DNA from 2 places in the Rhizobium sp. GCM10022189 genome. Region 1 is predicted to be linked to the other one. Evidence: predicted binding sites of a transcription regulator. Region 1 holds the regulator's gene; the other holds the start of a gene.
The links. Region 1 encodes LexA, which represses DNA repair genes until DNA is damaged. Its sites were predicted from a motif close to TGTTCNNNNTGTGTTCNG; they were not measured.

Region 1 (4,211 bases):
CTTAGAAACGTGGCGCTGTCCGCTCTCGTGATCCTCGCTGTCTCGCCATCGGAAGTGCTGGGGCCAAGCTTCCAGATGTCCTTTGCCGCCACGCTCGCACTTGTCGCCGGCTACGATCTCTGGAAGCGGCGGCCGATGCGTGAGAACGCTCTTGCCAGGCTGCCGATCATGAAGCCGATCTCCATGGTTGGCAGTTTCTTCGGCGGCGTTTTCCTGACGTCGCTGATCGGCGGCTTCTCGACGGCACTGTTTTCGATCGAGCATTTCCACCGCCTGACGGCCTATGGCCTGCCGGCAAATCTTGCGGCCATGCCGGTCATTTCCTTCATCGTCATGCCGGCGGGCATGCTGGCAATGCTGCTGATGCCCTTCGGCCTGGACGGCTGGCTGTGGCAGGTGGCAGGCTTCGGGCTCGATCTGGTGATCACGATCGCCAAGGCGATCGCGGGGTGGGGCGGCAATATAGATATCGGCCGCTTGCCCGGCTGGTATTTCCCGACAGCCGTCTCCGGCTTTCTGCTGCTGACGCTGCTCAGAACGGGGCTGCGGCACATGGGAACGGCAATTGTCGCGGTCTCCACGCTTGCTGTGGCCGTTCTCCCGTCCGGTGCGGCGCCCGATATCGCCATCTCAGAGGATGGCGGGCTTGTTGCCATAGTCGATGGAGAGGCGATGGCTTCAAACCGTGAGAAGCCGCCCGCCTTCATCTTCGAACAATGGCAGCGGGCGCTTGCCCTCGAAGAGCACCGCAAGCCGGTAATGCTCCAAGCCGCCAAGGCGCCCGCCGCGCCTGACGGCAAACGGTTGCAGCTTTCGCCGGATCAGCAGGATGAAGCCAGAGAGGCGATGAGACAGGCGGCCGACACCGGCCCTCCCTCGCGTTTCTCCTGCCTGAAGGGCGCCTGGTGCAGCGTCGCGCTCGCCAACGGAAAGAGGCTGACCGTCATCGACAATGCCGCCTATCTCGGGCCGGCCTGCGATACGGCCGATATTGTCGTGACCCCCGTCCGGCTGCGCGTCGACCGCTGCCGCTCCGGCGCGCTGCTCTTGACCGGCGAAACGTTGCGCAGGACAGGTTCCGTCGAACTTCGGTTCACTGCCAACGGAGTTGAGGCCACCACCACATTCGACACGTTGCAGCGCCCCTGGATGCGTCACCGCGCCTATGACTGGCGAAGCAATGCATTCGCGGACGCCGGCCTGTCACCGGTCAGTGATAGCGGCGAATGAGGCCGACGAGCTTGCCCTGAACCTTGACGCGATCCGGCGGGAAAATGCGGGTCTCGTAGGCGGGGTTTGCAGCCTCGAGCGCAATCGATGCGCCCTTGCGGCGGAAGCGCTTGAGCGTCGCTTCCTCGTCGTCGACGAGTGCAACGACGATATCGCCGGGATTGGCCGTGCTGCCATTGCGGATGATGACCGTGTCGCCATCGAAAATGCCGGCTTCGATCATCGAATCGCCGCGAACTTCCAGCGCATAATGTTCGCCGGAGCCAAGCATATCGGTCGGAACCGTGATGTCATGCGTATTGTTCTGGATCGCCGAGATCGGCACGCCGGCGGCGATGCGCCCCATGACGGGAACGGAGACCGAATTGCCGTTATCGGCGGCAGGTGCCGGCTTGGCCGAGGCGGGAGGCGCCACAGGCTGCGGCTTGCCGAGACTGCCCTCGATGACGCTCGGCGAAAAGCCGCGCCGGGGTTGCAGGCTCGGGCTGTAGGCTTCCGGCAGTTTGATGACTTCGAGCGCCCGCGCCCGGTTCGGAAGCCGGCGAATGAAGCCGCGTTCCTCGAGTGCCGTGATCAGCCGGTGAATACCGGATTTCGAGGCCAGATCCAGGGCGTCCTTCATCTCGTCGAAAGACGGCGGAACGCCTGACTCCTTCATCCTTTCGTGAATGAAAAGAAGGAGTTCCTGTTGTTTGCGCGTGAGCATGGCGTGTAACCCCAGTCTTGAAACAAATCCAGAACGGACACTATATGTTCCATATGTGTTCCGCAAGTGGCTAAATTTTCGTAAAACTTCTGTTCATTCTGTCGAGAATTTTATTTTTCGCGGCCCTTGCGCCTTCGCACCCTTGCCTCGCAAGGCCTGCTGAAGCACATCTCCTTGTCATTGCTGGAGGGAACCCGATGCGCAAAGACAGGCTTCCGATCGATCATCTCGTCTTGCCGGTGACGGATATCGACCTTGCCCGCGAAAGGCTGGACAAGCTGGGTTTCACGGTCGCGCCCGATGCCCGCCATCCCTTCGGCACGGAAAATGCCTGCGTGTTCTTTGCCGACAAAACCTATCTCGAGCCTTTGGGCGTCGCGAGCGTTGCAGAGAGCGAGCAGGCGGCGCGTCGCGGCAACGTCTTTGCCGCCCGTGACCAGGCATTCCGCTTCCGTTGCGGCGACGAGGGCCTTTCCGCGATTGCCTTCGCCACCGGCGATGCAAGGCGAGAACATGCCCGATTCGTCGAGGCCGGCATCAGCGCCGGTTCCCTGCTGCAGTTCGAGCGTCCGGTGAAAATGCCAGATGGCGCAGAAAGTGTTGCCGGCTTCCGGCTCGCCTTCGCCGCCGATCTCCGGGCGCCGGATTTCCTCCTCTTTGCCGTCGAGCGCGTGAACCCGTTGCCCGCCGATCGCGCCGTACTGGAGACGCATGCCAATGGTGTCACGGGTATTGCCGAAATTGCCCTGGCTGCGCCGGAGCCGAAGGCCTTCGGTGTTTTCGTCCGATCGGTTGCAAGGGTCGTGTCAGCTGACGACACGGGCTTCGGGCTGCAGATTGCCACCGCCAATGCGAAGATCAGCCTGATGACACCTGAAGGACTGGAGGCCTATTACGATCTGGTGACGCCCGATACCGATCGCGGCCTGCGTGGACGGGCAATCCTCTTTGCCGTCGGCGATCTGGCCGTGACAGAAGCGCATTTGGCTGCTAACGGGGTCACATACACACGCAAGGCCAACCGAATTCTGGTGAAGCCGGCGCCCGGGCAGGGCACGCTCTTCGCCTTCGAGGAAAGATCATGAGCACCAATACGAACTCCGTGGTGACGGTCGGCGAGGGCGCCGGCAAGGTTACTTTTTCCAATACCGGACGCCTGTCGCTGATTGCCGGCGCTTGCGAACTGGAAAGCCGCGACCACGCGTTCATGGTTGCCGGCACCTTGAAGGAACTCTGCGCCAAGCTCGGCATCGGGCTCGTCTACAAGACGTCCTTCGACAAGGCGAACCGTTCCTCGCTGTCGAGCAAGCGCGGTGTGGGCCTTGAGAAGGGGCTGGAGGTCTTCGCCGACCTGAAAAAAGAGCTCGGCATTCCGGTTCTGACGGACATCCATACGGAAGAACAATGCGCCGAGGTGGCCAAGGTCGTCGATGTCCTTCAGATACCGGCTTTCCTGTCCCGCCAGACGGATCTTCTGGTGGCCGCGGCAAGGACCGGCCGCGTCATCAACGTCAAGAAAGGCCAGTTCCTGGCCCCCTGGGACATGAAGAACGTGCTCGGCAAGCTGAACCAGAGCGGCAATCCGAACGTTCTTCTGTGCGAGCGCGGCGCCTCCTTCGGCTACAACACGCTGGTTTCCGACATGCGCTCGCTGCCGATCATGGCGGCAACCGGCGCGCCTGTCATCTTCGATGCCACACATTCGGTCCAGCAGCCCGGCGGGCAGGGGGAAACCTCGGGCGGCGAGCGGCAGTTCGTCGAGACGCTGGCGCGCGCAGCCGTTGCCGTCGGCGTTGCCGGCGTCTTTATCGAGACCCATCAGGATCCCGACAACGCGCCCTGCGACGGCCCGAACATGGTCTATCTCAAGGATATGCCGCGGCTTCTGGAAAAGCTGCTCGCTTTGGACGCGGTCGCCAAGGGCTGACAGTCAAAAGCCTGACATGATCGTGTTATAGCGACGGTCAGACATGCAGGACGAAGGTGTCGCAAAGTGCCATTGTAATTTGCGCACCTTCGATTAAGACGGTTTCAAACGATTTATCCACCCACCGAGCAGGAAAAAACCATGACTGCAATTACCGATATCATCGCCCGCGAGATTCTCGATAGCCGTGGCAATCCCACCGTCGAAGTCGATGTCTATCTCGAAGACGGCAGCATGGGCCGCGCGGCTGTTCCCTCGGGTGCTTCGACCGGCGCGCATGAAGCCGTCGAAGTGCGCGATGGCGGCAAGCGCTATCTCGGCAAGGGTGTCGAAAAGGCTGTCGAAGCC
Region 2 (4,211 bases), on a different contig from region 1:
CCACGCCTCAGCTAGGGGTAGCAAACTGGGGGATAGAGATGGCCTGGAAGATGATGCTCGCAAGCGCTGTCGCAATGGCTGCGCGATCCGTGCCTTATGCTGCGCTGAAACCGACAGGTCAAACGTTCGTCGCGCACGCCAGCGACGACATGGTGCTGAAGTCGACGCCCATCAACCCGGACTGGATCATCAGCGGCAATCCGCAGGCGCGCACGGCAGAACATTCCCGCGGCCACGACGAGGCAGCGCTCACGGCGATCTGGGATTGCACGGCAGGCGAATTCCGCTGGCGTTTCGGCTGGGACGAGACGGTCATGATCCTCGAAGGCGAGGTGCACGTTACGACCGAGGACGGCCTTGAGCGCACGCTGCAGGCAGGCGATGTCGCCTTCTTTGCCGGCGGCACCTGGGCGAACTGGCGGGTGGACAATTACGTCCGCAAGGTTGCCTTCCTGCGCAAGCCCTTCCCGAAGCCGCTCGCCATCGCCTACCGCCTGCGCAACCTCTTGCGCAGCAACGGCAGCAACGGCAGCGCCGGCATCGCCGCCTGAAAATAGCGCCCGCGCAGATGCCGGAAGCCATTGATTGCCGTTGCGTTTGAGGCCTGACCGACCTACATCTGGGCGGCATCAGCTCAAGGGACGGAAATGGCCAAGATCAAGAACGTAGCGGTCCAGATGGACCATGTCTCCGGCATCAATATCGCGGGCGATTCGACCTTCGCCATGAGCCTCGAAGCGCAGGCGCGCGGCTACAGGCTCTTCCATTACACACCTGAGCGCCTGAGCTTTCGCGACGGCACGCTCTATGCGTCCGTGGAGCCGATGGTGCTGCGCGACGTCAAGGGCGACCATTTTGAGCTCGGCGCGCCGGAGCGCATCGACCTCTCGACGATGGATGTCGTCCTCTTGCGCCAGGACCCGCCCTTCGACATGGCCTACATCACCTCGACTCATCTTCTGGAACGCATCCATCCGAAGACGCTCGTCGTCAACGATCCGGCCTGGGTGCGCAACTCGCCGGAGAAGATCTTCGTCACCGAATTTTCCGACCTGATGCCGAAGACGCTGATCACCAAGGACCCCGGCGAAATCCGCCGCTTTCGCGACGAGATGGGCGATATCATCCTGAAACCGCTCTACGGCAACGGCGGCGCCGGCGTCTTCCATTCCACCAGGGACGACCGCAACCTGTCGTCGCTGCTCGAAATGTTCGGCCAGCTTTTCCGCGAACCTTTCATCGCCCAGCAATATTTGCCCGACGTGCGCAAGGGCGACAAGCGCATCATCCTCGTCGACGGGGAGTTTGCCGGCGCCATCAATCGCGTCCCGGCCGAGCATGACAGCCGCTCCAACATGCATGTCGGCGGCCGTGCCGAGCCGACCGAACTGACGGCGCGCGAAAAGGAAATCTGCGAGCGCATCGGTCCGGCCCTGCGTGAACGCGGCTTCCTGCTTGTCGGCATCGACGTGATCGGCGATTACATGACCGAGATCAACGTCACTTCGCCGACCGGCATCCGCGAGGTGAAGAAGTTCGGCGGCGCGGATATCGCAAGCCTGCTGTGGGATGCGATCGAGCGCAAACGCGGCTAGGACAGGTCCGGCAAGCGTCCGTAGCGCTTGGCCGAAACAGGGAGAGAGCATTTGCGCGGTCCGGGGATCGAAGAAAATGCTCAGCCTGTTCCGCCTTTGATCGCCTTCGTTCCGACTTTGCAACCGGCCGCAATTCGATTGCAGCGGAAGGCTGAATCTGTTCGCTTATCGTTCTTGTTTTATTCCGCATTCCGTGCAAGATTGTGACCGCCTTCATAGGCGGGGCATGAAGATTACGAGGCAGGGGCATGGTCGCGCGCGTCAGCACGGTTGCATTTCAGGGGATTGAAGGTGTCCCGGTGGAGGTCCAGGTCATGGTCGCCCCCGGCAAAATGGGGATGCAGATCGTCGGCCTTCCGGACAAGGCGGTTGCGGAGAGCCGCGAGCGGGTGCAGGCGGCCTTGCACGCCTCGGGGCTGGCGCTGCCTGCAAAACGTGTGACGGTCAACCTTGCGCCTGCCGACCTTCCCAAAGAGGGCAGCCACTTCGATCTTCCCATCGCGCTCGGGCTGATGGCGGCGCTCGGCGCCATTCCGGCGGATGCCCTGGCCGACTACGTCGTCGTCGGCGAACTCAATCTCGACGGCACGATCGCCGCCATCGCCGGCGCCCTGCCGGCCGCTATCGGCGCCAATGCCACCGGAAAAGGGCTGATCTGCCCGGCCGAAAGCGGCGCGGAAGCCGCCTGGGCGGGATCCGAGGTCGATATCCTGGCGCCGCGCAGCCTGATCGCGCTGGCCAATCATTTCCGTGGCACGCAGATCCTGTCGCGCCCGGAACCGTCCATCCGTCCCAACGCCGCAAACCTTCCCGATCTCGCTGAAATCAAGGGGCAGGAAAGCGCCAAACGGGCGCTGGAAGTGGCCGCTGCCGGCGGCCACAACCTGTTGATGGTCGGGCCGCCCGGTTCCGGCAAGTCGATGCTGGCATCAAGGCTGCCTTCCATCCTGCCGCCGCTCTCGGCGGCCGAACTGCTGGAAGTTTCGATGATCCATTCGATTGCCGGTCAGCTCTCGGGCGGCAAGCTCTCGGACCGCCGGCCTTTCCGCACGCCGCATCATTCGGCGACCATGGCAGCCCTCATCGGCGGCGGCCTGCGCGCCCGCCCGGGCGAAGCTTCGCTTGCCCATCACGGCGTGCTTTTTCTTGACGAGTTTCCCGAATTTACCCCGCAGGTGCTCGATGCCTTGCGCCAGCCGCTGGAAAGCGGCGAATGTGTCATCGCGCGCGCCAACCACCGGGTTTCCTATCCGGCGAGGATCCAGCTTGTCGCGGCGATGAACCCGTGCCGCTGCGGCATGGCGGGCGAACCCGGCCACACCTGCGCCCGCGGCCCGCGCTGCATGAGCGATTATCAGGCCCGCATTTCCGGACCGCTGATGGACCGCATCGATATCCGCATCGATGTGCCGGCCGTTTCCGCCGCCGACCTCATCCGGCCGACGGCGGCCGAGGCGAGCGCCGATGTCGCCCGCGCCCGTGCGATCCAGCGCGAGCGTTACGCTTCGGCAGGTGCTGCGGCTGTTTCCACCAATGCCGGATGCTCCACCTCGATGATCGAGAAATTCGCCGAGCCGGATGCGGCAGGATTGCAGTTGCTGCGCGATGCCGCAGACAAGATGAAGTTCTCGGCGCGTGGCTATCACCGCGTCCTGAAAGTCGCCCGTACGCTCGCCGATCTCGATGGCAAGGATACGGTTGGCCGTATTCATCTGGCAGAAGCGATCTCCTATCGTGTTGCCGGCGAAAGGCTGCCGGCAGCGGCGTGATATAGGCGAATAGAGAGTGGCGAATAGCGAATAGAAAAGGCTTGCCCGACACCGACGGGACATCCACCTTTCGCTATTCGCTATTCGCTATTCGCTATTCGCTATTCGCTATTCGCTATTCGCTATTCGCTATTCGCTATTCGCTATTCGCTATTCGCTATTCGCTATTCGCTATTCGCTATTCGCTATTCGCTATTCGCTTAGCTTCCCAACCCCTCAAACAACGCCGTCGAGAGATACCGTTCCGCAAAGGACGGAATAATGACGACGATGGTCTTGCCGGCATTTTCCGGGCGGCGACCCACTTCGATTGCGGCCGTCAGCGCAGCGCCAGAGGAAATGCCGACCGGCACGCCTTCGAGCCTGGCGACCAGCCGGGCCTGCTGGAAGGCCTCGTCATTGCTGACGGTGACGACCTCGTCATAGATGCTGGTGTCGAGGATCTTCGGCGCAAAGCCGGCGCCGATACCCTGGATCTTGTGCGGGCCGGGCGTGCCGCCCGACAGGACCGGCGAGTCGGCCGGCTCGACGGCAACGACCCGAATATCCGGCTTGCGGCTCTTCAGCACCTGGCCGACGCCGGTGATCGTGCCGCCCGTGCCGATGCCGGCAACGAAAATATCGACCTTGCCGTCCGTGTCGTTCCAGATTTCCTCGGCCGTCGTCTTGCGGTGGATTTCCGGATTGGCCGGGTTTTCGAACTGCTGCGGGATGACGGCGTCGGGAAGCGAGGCGGCAAGTTCTTCGGCCTTGGCGATCGCGCCCTTCATGCCCTTGGCGCCTTCCGTCAGCACCAGTTCGGCGCCGAGCAGCGCCAGCATCTTCCGGCGCTCGACGGACATCGTCT

Region 2: ACFPWW_RS24995 (YifB family Mg chelatase-like AAA ATPase) is a predicted target of LexA. The motif match lies at 1,765-1,782, and genes of this name have one in related genera.

What each region holds. Positions count from the first base shown of each region.
Region 1 is NZ_JBHSOR010000002.1:326,296-330,506, reverse strand. Features, by position in the region: gene ACFPWW_RS01795 (ComEC/Rec2 family competence protein) at 1-1,230, shown strand, start outside; gene lexA (transcriptional repressor LexA) at 1,211-1,936, opposite strand; gene ACFPWW_RS01785 (VOC family protein) at 2,134-3,021, shown strand; gene kdsA (3-deoxy-8-phosphooctulonate synthase) at 3,018-3,863, shown strand; gene eno (phosphopyruvate hydratase) at 4,005-4,211, shown strand, end outside.
Region 2 is NZ_JBHSOR010000049.1:794,637-798,847, reverse strand. Features, by position in the region: gene ACFPWW_RS25005 (cupin domain-containing protein) at 39-551, shown strand; gene gshB (glutathione synthase) at 648-1,595, shown strand; gene ACFPWW_RS24995 (YifB family Mg chelatase-like AAA ATPase) at 1,844-3,364, shown strand; gene cysK (cysteine synthase A) at 3,565-4,211, opposite strand, start outside.